4 regions of the Exiguobacterium sp. s11 genome follow, and region 1 is predicted to be linked to each of the others. Evidence: riboswitches for the same ligand, from Rfam matches in the RefSeq annotation. Region 1 holds a riboswitch; each other region holds the start of a gene.
What was found. Region 1 has a riboswitch for S-adenosylmethionine ahead of KNQ12_RS06435 (methionine ABC transporter ATP-binding protein). Riboswitches for the same ligand answer to the same signal wherever they lie in the genome.

Region 1 (4,192 bases):
GCGCTCTTCACTCCACGTCCACGGACTTGGCGCAAAGTACGAGCGCCAGTTGTTCGGAGGCGTCTCTTTCGTGCCGTCTTTCCAGATGTACCAGTCATCCTTATCGTTGATCCGCTCACATGACTGACGGAACCAGTCATGCTGGTCACTCGTATGGTTCACGACTAAATCGAGAATGATCTTTAATCCACGGGCATGAGCAGCCGTGATCAACTCCTGGAGATCTCCCATCGTTCCCGCTTTTTTCATGATCTCGTAATAATCGGCAATATCATAGCCGTTATCGACGTCCGGGGAACGATAACATGGATTCAGCCACACGACATCGACACCAAGTGAAGCGATGTAATCAAGCTTCTCGATGACACCTCTTAAATCACCGATCCCATCCCCGTTCGAATCTTTAAAGCTACGCCAGTAGACTTGATAGACGACTGCCTCTTTCCAGTTAGCTCGCTTCATCTTCCCACTCCTCTCCCTACTCTTTATTCCCGCTCCACTTATCTGTACCTGTTTATCCGACAATTTTTTTAAATTTCGAAAAAGTTCTTTTCTTTTGACTGAATATTCGTTATCCTTGACGACAATACTACGAAGGAGGCATTCATCCATGAAACATTTCGCTCCATCCATCGCCATTGATCGGCTTCCTGCTCCCGTCTTCGCTGAACTCGCGAACCGAATCGGTGCTGTAAAAGCTGCCGGACACGATGTCATCACACTTGGTCAAGGAACACCCGACCAGACGACGCCTGTACATATCCTCGATGCCTTAAAACAAGCTATCGACGAGCCAACGAACCTTCAATATCCACCGTTTCGTGGACATGATTTTCTAAAACAAGCTGTCGCAAACTTTTACGCGACTGAGTTCGGTGTCACGATCGATCCAGCAACGGAAGTCGCGATTCTGCTCGGCAGTAAAGCCGGAATCGTCGCTTTACCGCAGACGATCGTCAACCCTGGAGAAGGAGTCATCGTCCCGGATCCAGGATACCCGGATTACCTATCTGGTGCCGCACTCGCTGGTGCTTACCCGATCACACTTCCGTTGCTCGAGAAAAATGATTTCTTGCCGGATTATGACTTACTTGATACGACGGACGTTGAGCGTGCCCGGATGTTGTTCCTCAACTACCCGAGTAATCCGACGGGTGCGACCGCGACGGCAGAAGCCTTCGAACAGACAGTCGCTTTCGCCGATGCCCATGATATCTGTGTCGTTCATGACTTAGCATACGGCGGTATCAGTTTCGATGGTCCGACGCGAAGTTTCTTGCAGACGGAAGGGGCGAAAGACGTCGGAATCGAGCTATTCTCACTCTCGAAACGCTTCAACATGTCCGGCTTCCGGATTGCCTTTGCCATCGGAAATCCGTCCGTCATCTCAAGCATCGAAACGTACCAAGAACATCTCTACGTCAGTGCCTTCACACCGATTCAGCATGCGGCGACCGTCGCCCTCACGAGTGACCAGACGTGCGTCCGTGAGTTAAGTCGCTTGTATGAAACACGACGCGATGCGTTGTTCGCAAAACTCGATGCGATCGGTTGGAGTGGACCACGACCGGGCGGTTCCTTCTTCGTCTGGCTTCCTGTTCCGGAAGGTTATACGTCCCAAAGCTTCACGGATCACCTGCTTGACGAAGCACATGTCGCTGTGACCCCTGGATCCTTCTTCGGCGAATACGGTGAAGGCTACGTCCGGATCAGCTTGATTGCTGACGTCAAACGTCTAGAAGAAGCCGTCGATCGAATCGGAACGCTCAACCTGTTCCGGACACCTGTTGCGGAATAATTCTGAAAAAACATTTGACAGATGGGAATCATTTCCGTTAAAGTAAATCCCAACAGCATAACTACTTATCGAGAGCGACCGAGGGATTAGGCCCAACGACGTCCGGCAACCACCTGTAAGGAACGGTGCCACATCCTACAGAATGATTTTCATTCTGAGAGATAAGTTACGAAATCTTACACTTTCGTCGCTTTTTTCTGGTTGCTCCGCTACTAGGAAAAAGCGACTTTTTTTGTATGAGGAGATGAGCGGATGATTGAATTCAAACACATTACAAAACGGTTCGTCCGAGACCGGACCCCGATTTTTGCCTTACGGGATGTCGATTTGACGATCCAAAAAGGAGAAATCTTCGGAATCATCGGTGAGTCTGGTGCCGGTAAAAGTACGTTGCTTCGCCTAATCAACGGGCTCGAGCATCCGACACAAGGAACCGTCAAGGTCGACGGTGTCTCGCTCGGCGGGATGTCAAAAGCAGATTTGCGTCAACTTCGCTTGCGGACAGGAATGATCTTTCAGCATTTCCAATTGATCCAGTCGCGCAACGTCGCGGATAACATCGCTTTTGCGCTCAAGGCCGCTGGCGTCAAACGAGCAGATTTCCCGGAGCGGATTCGCGAACTCGTCTCGCTCGTCGGACTTGAAGGATTTGAGACGAACTTCCCGAGTCAATTAAGCGGTGGGCAGAAACAGCGCGTCGGGATTGCCCGGGCACTCGCAAACAATCCGACCGTCTTGTTATGTGATGAAGCGACATCCGCTCTTGACCCCGTTACGACACTACAGATCCTTGAACTGCTGAAGGATTTGAATGAACGACTCGGGTTGACGATCGTCCTCATCACGCATGAGATTGATGTCGTCAAACAGATTTGCCATCGCGTCGCGGTCATGTCGCAAGGTGAAGTCGTTGAAGTCGCCTCAACCTATGACTTGTTCAGTCAAGCCAAGCATCCGGTGACGAAACATTACGTCGATACGGCACTACAAATCGAATTGCCGGAACGCATCTTACAGGCAACTCCAGGCAAGATCATCCGCTTGCAGTTCACGGGCGAGAAGACCGGTGAGAGTACGTTATCAGAAGCAATCCGCCGTTACGATATCTCAGTCAGCATCTTGCACGGCAAGGTCGACTACATTCAAGACGTCGCCTTCGGTGTCCTGATTGTCAGCTTGACGGGATCATCCGACCAAATCGCTCCTGCCCTCGACTGGCTCGCGACGGAACTTCATGCACTCGAGGTGATTCAGGATGTGGCTTGATCGTATTCAAACGATGTTACCTGAGCTCTTGAAGGCACTCGGCGAGACGGCGTGGATGGTAGGAATTTCACTTGCCTTTGCATTGGTCGTCGGGATTCCGCTCGGGATTCTCTTGTTCGTCACCGACCGGGGATTATTTTTTCAAAACCTTGCCGTCCGCCGTGTCCTTGACTTCGTCGTCAACATCGTCCGGTCGCTACCGTTCATCATCTTGCTGGTTGCCCTCATTCCGTTAACGAAGTTCTTACTCGACAATACGATTGGTCCGACGGCAGCATCCGTCAGTCTCAGTGTCGCAGCGATTCCGTTTCTCGCGCGACTCGTTGAGACGTCACTCCGCGAGATTCCGCCTGGTCTAATCGAAGCGGCGGAAGCATGTGGGGCGAAACCATTACGGATCATCGTCAGTGTCCTCTTACCGGAAGCACTCCCTGGCATCATTCAGGGCATCACATTAACGACGATCAGCTTGATCGGCTTCTCAGCGATGGCTGGTATCGTCGGCGGTGGAGGTGTTGGTGACCTCGCGATCCGTTTCGGTTATTATCGCTACGATAATCTCATCATGATCGTGACGATCGTCGTGCTCATCGTCATCGTTCAAAGTATTCAAGCACTTGGCAATCAACTGGCGCGAAAAACAGATAAACGCTAATCATACATGCAAAGGGAGAGTGGAATCATGAAAAAACGATATGCCTTTTTAGCAACAGCCTTACTCGGTGCAGGAGTCCTCGCGGGATGTGGAGACAGCAGTGCTGATGAAAAGGACAAGACGATCAAGATTGGTGCGACAAGCGGTCCGTATAGCGACATGGTCAAACAAGCGATCCAGCCGCAACTCGAAAAGAAAGGCTATAAAGTCGAGATTGTCGAGTTCAGCGATTACATCCAACCGAACATCGCTCTCGGTAGCGGGAACATCGACGCCAACTTGTTCCAACACTCGATCTATCTCAAGACGTTCTCTAAAGAAAAGAACCTCGATTTAAAAGGACTCATCACGGTTCCGACAGCACCGATGGGACTATACAGTAAGACAGCGAAGACACTTGACGACGTCAAGACAGGTGCTGAAGTCGCGACGCCGAATGATCCGACGAACCAAGCACGGGCACTGAACTTACT
Region 2 (4,192 bases), 260 kb from region 1:
TCAGGCATCAGTGGAAGGAATGGTGAACCGAAGCACGTCGAGAAGGTCGCTTCTGGTTCCGTGACCCCACGTTCTGTTCCAGCGAGTTTTGATGTATATCCTGATAGGAAGTGATACATCGCTTGTTCTTTCGTCAATTTGCTGATCGGAGGCAAGACGCCGTACGCATCAGCTGTCAAGAAGACAATCGTCTTCGGATGACCAGCGCGTGACGGAACAGCGATGTTATCGATTGCCGTAATCGGATAAGCAGCACGCGTATTTTCCGTCAACGATGTATCATCGTAATCAGGATGACGGGCTTCGTCGAGTACGACGTTCTCAAGGACGGTTCCGAAACGGATCGCGTCAAAGATTTGCGGTTCTTTTTCACGCGATAGATTGACCGTCTTCGCGTAACATCCGCCTTCGATGTTGAAGACACCATCGTGCGACCAACCATGCTCATCGTCACCGATCAATTGACGGCTATCATCGGCTGAAAGGGTGGTCTTACCAGTACCAGATAGACCGAAGAACAAGGCGACGTCGCCTTCGTGTCCGACGTTTGCCGAGCAGTGCATCGAAAGGACGTTTTCTTGTGGTAAGAGGTAGTTCATGACGGAAAAGATCGACTTTTTGATTTCTCCAGCGTATTCCGTTCCACCAATCAAGACGATTCGGTGTTCGAACGACATCGCGATGAACGTCTCGGAGTTCGTTCCGTCAACGGTAGGATCTGCTTTGAAATGTGGCGCGTAGACGACCGTGAACGGTTCGAAGGCAGCCACTTCAGGATACTCGCGTAAAAAGAGTTGTTTGGCAAACAGGTTATGCCAAGCATATTGTGTGAGCACACGGACCGGAAGGGTGAAGTGCGTATCTGCTCCAGCAGCAGCTTCTGTGTAGTAAAGATGATCAGCTTCGTTCATGTAACGAAGAACCTTTTGCAACAATTGTTCAAATTTGTCTCCATCCATTGGTTGGTTGACATGACCCCAATCAATGTGAGACTCGCAGGAAGAATCACGGACGATGAACTTATCTTTTGGTGAACGACCTGTAAATTTCCCCGTTTCTACAGATAATGCGCCGTTCTCAGCAAGGACACCTTCTTCGTTTCGAATCGCATGTTCGACAAGTTCAGCAACAGATAGTTGTTTGAACACATGCTCTTTCTTGAGTAGTTCTTCGATATTCAGGACCGTCATCGGCATCCTGACCCCACCTTTCCCCTACGTTGGTTTTGGCTCACTGTATTTAGTATGACACATTTATTATATATGACATACTAAAGAGAGAGCAATCATTTTCTAGTGCTGATTTCTATTTATCTGGAAACGCTTTCAGCATTAACAGTTTAACATCTCTTTCAAAAAGTTTCGACTAGAATTTGAAACCTTGCTTGACAGAGTAGTTACAACTTTATATCATGTAATTCGTAACGGATACTCTTATTCTGAGCAGGTGGAGGGAACAAGGCCCGAAGAAACCCGGCAACCGTCCTACATTAATTCACATATTAATGAGGGAAAAGGTGCTCTCCTGAAGCGAAGTAAACACTTCGAACGATAAGAGGGTAAAGGAAGAACGCACAACCTTTCCCTGACCATTTTTTGGACTTGGAAAGGTTTTTTTCATTTTACCGTCCCACTCAACTAGGGGAAATGAGTACACCGTCAAATTCTTTTTTGGGAGGGTCATACATGACAAACCTTAATCGCCGACTATTCACGTCGGAGTCAGTCACTGAAGGTCATCCAGATAAAATCTGTGACCAAATTTCGGATTCAATTCTTGATGCAATCCTCGCAGCGGATCCAAACGCGCGTGTTGCGGCAGAAACTTCTGTTACAACAGGTCTCGTTCTCGTTGCAGGTGAGATCACGACATCCACTTACGTCGACATTCCAAAAGTCGTTCGTGAAACGATTCGTGAGATCGGTTATACACGCGCGAAATACGGTTTCGACGCGGACACATGTGCTGTATTGACATCAATCGATGAGCAATCAGCAGACATCGCTCTTGGTGTAGACCAAGCGCTTGAAGCACGTGAAGGTAGCATGTCTGATGCAGAAATTGATGCAATCGGTGCAGGAGACCAAGGTCTCATGTTCGGTTACGCAACGAAAGAAACACCAGAACTCATGCCACTTCCAATCTCGCTTTCACACCGTCTCGCACGCCGTTTGGCAGAAGTGCGTAAAAACGGTCAACTCGACTACCTTCGTCCGGACGGAAAAACACAAGTCACGGTCGAATACAACGAGAACAACGAGCCGGTTCGTGTCGATACGATCGTCATCTCGACACAACACGCGGAAGAAGTTACGCTTGAGCAAATTCAAGCTGACTTGAAAGAACACGTCATCACACCGGTCATCCCGGCTGAATACATCGACGCAGCAACGAAATTCTTCATCAATCCAACTGGTCGTTTCGTCATCGGCGGACCACAAGGAGATGCTGGATTGACGGGTCGTAAGATCATCGTTGATACGTATGGTGGATACGCACGCCATGGCGGTGGAGCATTCTCTGGTAAAGATCCAACAAAAGTCGACCGTTCAGCTGCATACGCAGCACGTTACGTCGCGAAGAACCTCGTTGCTGCAGGTCTTGCAGACAAAGCAGAAGTTCAACTCGCGTACGCAATCGGTGTCGCGCACCCGGTATCAATCGCGGTTGATACATTCGGTACAGGAAAACTTCCTGAAGCACAACTCGTCGAATTGGTTGCTGAAAACTTCGATCTTCGTCCGGCTGGAATCATCAACATGCTTGATCTCCGTCGTCCGATCTATCGTCAAACAGCTGCATACGGTCACTTCGGTCGTACAGATGTTGAGCTTCCATGGGAGCAAACAGATAAAGCAGCAGTTCTTGAAGAACAGGCAAAACGTTTCGCATAATCAAAAAGTCCGAGAACCCTACGCGGGTTTTCGGACTTTTTTGTTTACGTGGAACTTTGCAGGAAACGAATGTTTTTTCTAGAAGAGGGTAAAAGTACATGAGTCGATTCGTATGAATACAAAGGGGGGTTCCGATTATGGAAATACGCGAAGCTATTCCAGCCGATGCAGGACGTATTCATGACATTGCCGTCACATCCTGGTTGGATACGTACGCAGAAATCTATTCCGAGCGCTCGAAAGCGCATTTCGTGCAGGAAGCGTATCCGCAAGAGGAGGTTGTTCGTGCGATTCGGACGGCAGAAGAAGCACGGGGAGAGTATTTTTATGTCGGAATCATCGATGAGGAAATCGTCGGTTTCATTCATGCTGTTGATGTTGAGGGAACGTGGGAAATCATTCGTCTGTACGTCTTACCGAAATATCAGCAAAACGGAATCGGACGACGATTGATCCGTGAACTCGAACGACAAGGAGCCGTCCCACTCGAAGTATATGTGGAGGCACGTAACTATAAAGCGCGTCAGTTCTTGACCTCATTCGGTTTTGAAGAACTCAGTGAGATGACGGAAGAAGTCTTTGGGCAAGTAGAATCTGTCATTCGCCTTCGCCATGTCGCCTCGTGAAATCCGTCTTGGGACGGTTTTGTGTGCGTTTGAAATAAGGTATCGTAAATAGGAAGTATGAAGTGAAGAGGTGAGTTTGTGGTTGAACAACCAACAGGAATCATCGTATTAGTCTATCCGTTACAACTGCGTGCCCGTCCGAGTGAAGCTTTGATTCGGGTACTCGAACGAGAGTATGAAGTATTGCTCGTCGACGCCCCACGTCGTATCTCGTTTGAAGAACATGGTCAACTGTTAAAAGAAGCATTACGTGAAGCCGGGAAACGCAAGCTACCGATTCATATCGTCGCCTGTAGCATGGGCGCACTCGTCGTCAATCGTCTGTTGCAAGAATATGAATTACCGGTAGCAAGCCTTGCATTCATTTCACCGTTGTTTGATTGGCACCCTTCGAAACAACTCGGAGGCGTCAAACAAGTCTTCGCAAGTGCGTTCGATCGTTTCCGGCCCGATGCGCCACTCGGTACGTTGCCGTTTGGTCAAAGTACGGAAGATACCGTTCGCATCGGTGAACTGACCTATGCACAGTACCGGGAAATCGAAGAAGAGATCGTCGTACATGACGAAGAACGAAAAAAACTGCCGCGTGTGAACTTGGCTTGTTTTTATGCACCGGACGATCAGTTCGCAGACGTCAAGCTGACACTTGAAGTATGCCGGAAAATGGGTGGC
Region 3 (4,192 bases), on a different contig from region 1:
AGTGTCTGCTTGAGTTGCTGAAGGTGAAAGACGTAATGTAGCCCTTCTTTTAGTTCAAAGAGAGCTGAATGCTGACGTGCTCGCTTGATCTTAGATTCACGAATACCATACGTGAAAAGGAGCGTCAGACAGAGTGTTCCGAAAATTACGAGAAAAACGTGCGAGTAAGAAGAATAGCTGAGGATGACCCCACCAAGAATCGGACCTGAAAAAAGGGCGATTTGATTAGATGTTTGAATCAGAGAATTGGCTTTAGTGAGTTGTTCTTTCGGAACGAGTGTAGGCAGTAAGGAAGCATTCGCCGGCGAAAAGAATGCATCCACACTACCGAATAGAAAGGCAAATCCTAAAATCGTCAGCAATGTAAGCTGATCGGCATGAAGTAATACGAGAAGACAGAGAATGAAACTGATCCGTAAAGCGCTCGAGATGCGCATGATCGTCGAACGTTTATAGCGATCGGATAAGACGCCACCGAACAACATGAGAAAAATACGGGGTAACAAGGTGGCCATGAGGACGAATCCGAGATATGACGCCTGGTTTAGCGTATGGATGACATACCATTGTTCAACAAACAGATAGGTTGATAGGGAGAGGGCAGAGCACATACCGGACCCCCATAAAAATAAAAAAGATCGATTTTTAAACAGCGATTGTTGCGTATCCATTTCAACAGGCAGCATATGGCACCTCCGGTTTAGACGTCGTCATTCTCAAATAGTGGTTCATCAATTGCAAAGGCAGTCGTCATGATATAGAAGTGTTTTTTATCTTCTTCGTCTAGTGAAGGGGACCGTGTGAACTCGTCCAATAGAGCACGATATTTGGTAGAAAATTGCCGAAAATTGGCTTCAGACATCGTCAGTTCCTTTTGAAGCGATAAGCTCATCCAGTCTTCAACGTTTGAAGACACAGGAGAAAAAGCAGTAGTTGGAGCGGTGAGGACGCGTGTCTTTGCTCGGTCCAATACCTCAAGATACGACTGCCGGGTCGCTTCGTTCGTCTCGACGAAGTTCAGTAGATGATCGGCAGGAATGTAGCCTCGAGCAATCGCTTGATAGTATTTCAATAGATTGCCGCCCTGTTCTTCCGTCCGGACGAGGCGAATCAAGTCATGCTTTTCAAGTTCTCGTACATGATAGAGGATCTTTGCGCGGGATAACGTCAGCAAGTGGGCTAACTGATGTACCGTGTGTGGTTTTTCGACGAGAAACATGAGGATTTTTGTTCGTAACGGATCACTGATCACTTTTAACTGTTCATAGCTCTCTAATATGTGAATCGCTTTTTGTTCCATGCAATCATCTCCTTTTTAACCGGTTAATTTTTATTAACCGTAAAACAAAAGACTTCATTTGTAAACGGTTACAAATTTGTGTGAGGGTGTTGGTAAAGAATACATCATTTGTTTACATACAAAAAGACTGACTCCAGTGACATCTCGGTCATCCTCCACTTTCTACTGGAAAGTAGGGGAAGAACGAGATGTTTGAAATCAGTCTCAGCTACTGTATGTGGTTCGAGGTGATTAGACCGTCATCGTATCTTTCCATTCCTGCTCGATGAAAGCATCGCGACCAGAGACAGCACGATCTTTTTTATAGTGTTCTGGATTTTTCTTATGGAAGTCTTGATGGTACTCTTCCGCCGGATAAAATTCAGAAGCGGCATCGATCCGCGTCACGATGGGTTGTTTGAAACGATTGCTTGCAGCAAGGGCGTCACGGGAAGCGATTGCTGCTTCATGCTGCGCATCCGTATGATAGAAGATCGCTGGTGCGTACTGCGTGCCACGATCTTGGAATTGACCTTCTGCATCCGTCGGATCCGTTTGTGGCCAGTAGAGTTCGAGCAGACGCTCGTACGGGAATAGGCTCGGATCAAACGTGATTTGGACGACTTCGAGATGTCCCGTCGTTCCTGTTTTGACTTGCTCATACGTCGGATTGTCGACGTGACCGCCCATGTAACCTGATACGATTCCCTCGATTCCTGGTAATTCTTCAAATGGTGTCACCATGCACCAAAAACATCCACCTGCAAATGTTGCTTTTTCCATCCGTCTCTTCCTCTCCGTGGGAAACTCCCATTGTATGTCTGACAGCGAGAAAAACGAAAACGACTCCTTCGCTTGGTTGCAAAAGGAGTCGCCGCTTTTTATCAACCAAAGCTTTCGCTTTGCTGGTCGTAGCACCTTGCTATACGCAGGTTGCTGGGACGTCATCGATCCAGATCTCTCGGTCCACTCTTGATAAGGGTATATGAAGTTGATGTCATTCGTTATCATTGTTGTGATGATACCATTCACATAGAAATAAAGTCAATCCTTAGGTTTCAAGGCACGTAAAACCGTCGCTCCGAGTGTTTTCGCACCAACCAATAACGCCTGTTCGTTGATTTCGTATTGCGGATGATGCTGTGGATGATTGATGCGACCGTCCGTATATCCGGAGCCGGTAAAGAAGTAACTTCCCGGGACGTGTGTTAGATAATGTGCGAAGTCGTCCGCCGCCATCATCGGTGTGAGTGACCGGACAGATGCTTCCGGTAAGAAAGAAGCGGCTTCCTGAACAAGTTTTGTCTCGTCCGGATGATTCCAAAGCGCCGGGTAACCCGTCGTGAAGTCAATCGAATAAGTAGCACCGATGCCGGCACACGTCGTTTTGGCGACAAGGTCGACTTCTTGTCGGAGCTGATGCCGCAATGTCTCATTGAACGTCCGGATCTCCCCGACGATGCGTGCTTCACCCATGACGATGTTCGGCGCCGTTCCTGCGTGGAAGGATCCGATTGCAAGAACAGCGGGTTCGAACGGATCGACCCGTCGACTGACAAGGTGTTGTAAGTTGCAGATGAGTTGTGCCCCAGCGACGAGCGCATCTTTTGTTTTGTGCGGTGCCTGGGCATGCCCACCTTGACCATGAACGATGATTTCGAATTCGTCGATCGCACATAATGTATGTCCTTCCCGAAACCCAATCGTACCAACCGGTAAATCATTTTCGAGATGTGTCGCGAAAATCGCATCGACGCCTTCGAGAACGCCGGCTTCGATCATTTGGATGGCTCCGCCAGGAAAGACCTCTTCTCCATGCTGATGAATGATTCGAATCGTTCCTTGCAATTGATCCCGTAACGGATAGAGCGTAGCAGCAAGAGCCATCACCATCGCCGTATGCCCATCGTGTCCACAGGCATGCATGACACCGGGATGGATTGACCGGAAAGCAAGTGTTGTCTCTTCTTGAAGTGGTAAAGCATCAAAATCTGCACGGACCGCAATCGTTGGGCCAGGGTGTTTGCCTTCGATCGTCGCGACGACACCACGACCTCCGACGGCTGTTTCGTGAGGGATGCCCCGTTCCGCGTAAAAGTTTGCAATTCGTTCTGGTGTGCGGACTTCCTGAAAAGAGAGTTCCGGATGTCGATGGAAATCACGCCGTAACGCGATCATCGTCGGTTCGAATTGTTCGAGTGCTTCAAAAAGTTGAGTTTGCATCTTCAAGCTCCTTTGACGTGTGTTTTTTCGTGAAAATGGGTACAGATACAGGTAATCACGAAAGGGGATAATGAAACATGGGAGAAATCGTCGTCAACGCTGTACTTACAATCAAAGCAGGACTCGCGGATCAAGTTTTCCCGATTCTACAAACGGTCTATCATGACTCACAAAAAGAAGAAGGATGCTTACGTTATTCCTTGCACCAATCGATCGAGGATGAGCATCAATTCATGCTGTATGAAGTGTATCGGGACGAAGAGGCACTTGAAGTGCATATCGCATCCGATCATTATAAAGCCTATCGTGAACAGATCGAGTTGTACTTGATGGATCGACAAGTGACGAAATACGTCGAGATGACATTCTGACGTGTTGCGATAAGAAGAGACGAAGCCGTCGAATTCGACGGCTTCGTCTTTTTTTGTCTTACATCGATTTAAATCCGAGGAAATGCTCTTGCCAACGCGGTTCATAAATCGAGTTGATTTGGAGCTGTGAACCGCCCGCATGGATGAAGTGTTCGCTATCGAGCATGATTCCGATATGCGATGGACCATCCGTGTAGGTGTTCTGGAAGAAGACGATATCTGAGCGTTTACCACTCGAGATACTCGTCCGGCGATTCGTAAAGAAAGCACCGTACCAGTAGCCGCGAACGTTCGTCCGACCACCGTATTTTCCAGCCTT
Region 4 (4,192 bases), on a different contig from region 1:
AACGAAAGCAGATGGGGCAAGTGCCGTCGTCAGCATGAGTGAGGCTCCGGCTGAATCTCCCCATACCATCATCCGTCCTCTTAGAATGCGAAGACCCTCTGCTTCCTTATTCAAAAAACATAACGCATCCCGTACATCTTCGAGGTTATCCGGAAAATAACTGCCCTCTTCGAACAAACGATACTCAATACTACAGACGGCAACTCTGAGTTCAAGTAGTCGATCAACGATTGGACTAAAGCAGAACATGTCATCGCGCTCTCCACGAACGAATGCACCACCGTGTGCATAGATGGCAACTGGAAACGGTCCTTCTCCTGGTGGATAATAGAGATCGAGTTGTAAGATGCGGTCTCCCACCTGTTTGTAGGTGAGCGTCCGCGGTGCAAGTTGTTTTTCTGTGAGTGGCAAGGCGGGTTCGGTCCATCGAAGTAGTGCACCATAATTGTTCCAGATACTCGCTCCCGCTGCTGCCGTCGTCAATAATGCAGCTCCCCCCATTAGCCATGCAGTTTCACGTTTCACTTGATCACCTCCAAAAAGACGTGCTAGTTTCTTCACTTTATTATCCTTCTACCCCGTTTTAAAAGATGTCGAACGTCTCGGTATTCCTACTTGACGCTTCACCAGCGTTCCGCTATAGTGAGAAAGTCCAAATCGGAATTGTTACGTTTTAATAATGGAGGTATCATATAATGAAAAAAATTATTCCTGCTTTAACAATCGCCTTCGCGAGTGCAAGTGTCCTCGCCGCTTGCGGTTCGAATACCGATTCATCGACTTCAGATAAAACCCAGACAGAAGTCTATGCATCAACGTTCGCAACAGCTGCTATTGCCCGCGAAATCGGTGGTGATCAAGTCGACGTCAAGATGATCGTCCCACCTGGAGCAGATCCTCACTCTTACGAGCCGACGTCAAAACAACTCACTGAAATTGCTAAGGGTGACTTGTTCCTCTTAACGGGCACGACGCTCGAGCCATATTCGAAAAAAATTCAGGAGAGTCTAAACGGCACGGACGTCCGCTTCGTCGAGACGAGTAAGGACGTCAACTTACTGGAATCTGATGCTACACTCCATGCACATGAAGAAGAGGGGCATAGTGAAGACGAACATGCCCACGAAGAAGAAGGGCACGATGATCACGCAACGGATGAACCTGCGCATGAAGAAGAAGGCCATGACCACGGAAAATACGATCCACACGTCTGGCTCGATCCTACCAATGCAAAAGCAATGGCACGTTCCATCACAGTCGCTCTATCAAAAGAAGTACCAAAAGACAAAGCGACATTCGAGAAAAACTTAAAAGCGTTCGATCAGCAAGCTGACGCACTAGATAAAGAATTCAAACAAGCCGTCGCTGATGGATCGAAAAAAGAACTTCTCGTTACGCATGCCGCTTACGGTTACCTCGCAGAACGATATGGTTTCACGCAACTGCCGATCGCGGGAATTTCTCCTTCCGATGAACCGTCACAAAAGCAACTGGCTGCTTTAGTGAAAGAAGCACGGATGCATGATTTGAAATACGTCGCGTTCGAAGAGACGGTCTCACCGAAGGTCGCACGTGTCATCCAAAAAGAAATCGGAGCTGAATCCGTGACGATTCATAATCTAGAGTCCGTCACGAAAGCACAGCAAAACAGCTCTTATTTTAAATTGATGGAAGAAAACGTCCAGACGTTAAAACAAGCACTTCAGTAAAGTACAGTTGACACGCGTTACTCAATGCGGTACGGTAAGAAACGTGTTTTACAACAATTGAATGACTTCTTTTTATCGCGAGAAACGGAGGGACTGGCCCAATGATGTTTCGGCAGCGGACGATTTGATTCGTACTGTGCCAAATCCAGCAAGCGAAAGCTTGAGAGATAAGAAGAGCGTCTTTATTTCATAAAGACCTCCTTCTTTCTTGCGAAGGGGTCTTTTTTGTATCTTTGAGAAACGAGGTGTCAACAATGAATGAAACGATCACGCCTAACAAATGGGCACTGCTTCCCCTCGTCGTATTCCTGGTCCTCTTCATCGGAGCCGGAATCTTCTATGACGACTTTTACGAATTTCCGATCCTTATCGCCGCATTGATCGCTTTGATCTTTGCTGCAATCACAACGAAAGGATCCATCAATCAAACGGTCGAACGAATCGCAACGGGTGCCGGAAATCCCGATATCATGATCATGGTCTTCATCTTCTTATTAGCCGGTACGTTTTCTGGAACGGCAGAAGCAATCGGTGCCATCGATGCAACCGTCAATGCTGCTTTGACGTTCCTACCTCCGTCATTACTGATGAGTGGTCTGTTTATCATCGCTGCCTTCATCTCGATGGCAATGGGAACATCGACTGGAACGATTGCTGCACTCGCGCCGATCGCCTTCGGTATTCATGAAGCGACAGGCATCAACGTTGCGATCGCAGCAGCGTCAGTCGTTGGTGGTTCGATGTTCGGCGATAACCTGTCGTTCATCTCGGATACAACGATCGCTGCCGTCCGTACCCAAAAAACGAACATGCGCGATAAGTTCCGGACGAACTTCATGATCGTTCTCCCAGCTGCTATCTTGACGATCATCTTACTTGCGTTCGTTTCTGGCTCTGGCGATGCGGTAACGGCCAAAGCATTCGAGTTCTACAAGCTGATTCCATATCTCGCTGTCATCGTCCTTGCGCTATTTGGTGTCAACGTCATCCTTGTCCTCGTCGGTGGTACATTGCTCACTGGTATCATCGGTATGATTGACGGTAGCTTCGGCTTAAGCGGTTTCGTCCTCTCGATGTCAAAAGGAATGATGGGCATGGCGGAGATTTCCATCTTGACACTCCTCATGGGTGGTCTCGTCAGCTTGATCACGTTCAACGGTGGAATCGTCTACTTGAAAGAGACGTTGACGCGCAAGATTTCTCAGCGTCGCGGTGCCGAATTCAGTATGGCAGCACTCGTCAGTGCGACGAATCTCGCAACGGCGAACAATACGATCTCGATTCTCGTCGCTGGACCACTGGCGGCTGAAATCGCTGATACGTACGAGATTGATCGTAAGAAATCAGCGAGTATTCTCGATATCTTCTCTTGTGGTATCCAAGGCATCATTCCGTATGGCGCGCAACTCTTGATTGCAGCAGAATTGACGAAAACGGCTTCACCGGAACTGATTCCGTATCTGTTCTATCCGTTCCTGCTCTTCGTCTGTGGATCGATTGCCATCTTCTTTGGATTGCCACGTATGAAGAAGACAGCGACGAAGCAAGAAAGAATTTCTTCGTAACCATAAAACAGGTCCAATCGCGTCGACGATTGAACCTGTTTTATTATTTTTTCTGCTTCGCTTGTCGTTCTAAGATTAAGTAAGCGATTGCCGGAAGCGGGAATTGAACGAGTCCAGCACCTCCCCAAACCCATGGATTACGTCCTGACTTTCGCGCACTAAGAAACAGACCCACTGCCTGCGTTACTAACAAGGCGCCAATGCTAAGCCAAGTACATTTGGATAGCTTTTTATTCTTTTGAGCCATCTTTTCTCCCCCTCTTTTAACACACGATTAAATCTCATGATTCTTTTCTATTTTACCTTATTTCATTCCTCCATGAGCATGGAAACGGACGTCTTCGTTCGTTCATGCTAAACTAAACGAGCAAATCTAAACTACGTTTTATGAGGAGGAGTAACACATGCAATACGCAAAACTTTCAAACGGTATTACGATTCCCCAAATCGGATTCGGTGTCTGGCAAGTAGATGAAGAGACAGAAGCACCTGCTGCTGTCGCTGAAGCATTACGTGTCGGTTATCGTCATATCGATACGGCTGCTGTCTACAAAAACGAGCGCGGTGTCGCAAAAGGAATCAAGGAAAGCGGCGTGAAACGTGAGGATCTCTTCTTAACGTCAAAAGTCTGGAACGATGATATTCGTGCCGGTCGGACGAAGGAAGCATTCGCAGAATCGCTCGAACGTCTCGAAACAGATTATCTTGACCTTTATCTCATCCACTGGCCGGTCGAAGGCTATATCGAAGCGTGGAAAGCAATGGTTGAACTGTATGAAGCAGGCAAGATCAAAGCGATCGGTGTCTCGAACTTCAAAGAACATCACCTCGATACATTGGCAGAAGAGGGCTTGATGGCACCAATGATCAACCAAGTCGAGTTGCATCCACAATTACCACAACATGAACTGCATGAAT

Region 2: linked by a shared signal. The riboswitch ahead of metK (methionine adenosyltransferase) and the one ahead of KNQ12_RS06435 (methionine ABC transporter ATP-binding protein) in region 1 are both predicted to bind S-adenosylmethionine.
Region 3: linked by a shared signal. The riboswitch ahead of msrA (peptide-methionine (S)-S-oxide reductase MsrA) and the one ahead of KNQ12_RS06435 (methionine ABC transporter ATP-binding protein) in region 1 are both predicted to bind S-adenosylmethionine.
Region 4: linked by a shared signal. The riboswitch ahead of KNQ12_RS12660 (Na+/H+ antiporter NhaC family protein) and the one ahead of KNQ12_RS06435 (methionine ABC transporter ATP-binding protein) in region 1 are both predicted to bind S-adenosylmethionine.

The regions. Positions count from the first base shown of each region.
Region 1 is NZ_JACSNF010000001.1:1,201,077-1,205,268, forward strand. Features, by position in the region: gene KNQ12_RS06425 (alpha-glucosidase) at 1-462, opposite strand, end outside; gene KNQ12_RS06430 (aminotransferase class I/II-fold pyridoxal phosphate-dependent enzyme) at 611-1,798, shown strand; SAM riboswitch class I at 1,861-1,966, shown strand; gene KNQ12_RS06435 (methionine ABC transporter ATP-binding protein) at 2,051-3,064, shown strand; gene KNQ12_RS06440 (methionine ABC transporter permease) at 3,054-3,719, shown strand; gene KNQ12_RS06445 (MetQ/NlpA family ABC transporter substrate-binding protein) at 3,747-4,192, shown strand, end outside.
Region 2 is NZ_JACSNF010000001.1:942,743-946,934, reverse strand. Features, by position in the region: gene pckA (phosphoenolpyruvate carboxykinase (ATP)) at 1-1,196, opposite strand, end outside; SAM riboswitch class I at 1,431-1,557, shown strand; gene metK (methionine adenosyltransferase) at 1,686-2,894, shown strand; gene KNQ12_RS05125 (GNAT family N-acetyltransferase) at 3,032-3,520, shown strand; gene KNQ12_RS05120 (serine aminopeptidase domain-containing protein) at 3,599-4,192, shown strand, end outside.
Region 3 is NZ_JACSNF010000003.1:35,139-39,330, reverse strand. Features, by position in the region: gene KNQ12_RS11210 (MFS transporter) at 1-686, opposite strand, end outside; gene KNQ12_RS11205 (winged helix-turn-helix domain-containing protein) at 701-1,300, opposite strand; gene msrA (peptide-methionine (S)-S-oxide reductase MsrA) at 1,532-2,062, opposite strand; SAM riboswitch class I at 2,158-2,261, opposite strand; gene KNQ12_RS11195 (M20 metallopeptidase family protein) at 2,324-3,502, opposite strand; gene KNQ12_RS11190 (putative quinol monooxygenase) at 3,580-3,873, shown strand; gene KNQ12_RS11185 (SH3 domain-containing C40 family peptidase) at 3,932-4,192, opposite strand, start outside.
Region 4 is NZ_JACSNF010000004.1:13,959-18,150, forward strand. Features, by position in the region: gene KNQ12_RS12650 (alpha/beta hydrolase) at 1-525, opposite strand, end outside; gene KNQ12_RS12655 (metal ABC transporter solute-binding protein, Zn/Mn family) at 696-1,709, shown strand; SAM riboswitch class I at 1,779-1,883, shown strand; gene KNQ12_RS12660 (Na+/H+ antiporter NhaC family protein) at 1,964-3,274, shown strand; gene KNQ12_RS12665 (hypothetical protein) at 3,318-3,521, opposite strand; gene KNQ12_RS12670 (aldo/keto reductase) at 3,679-4,192, shown strand, end outside.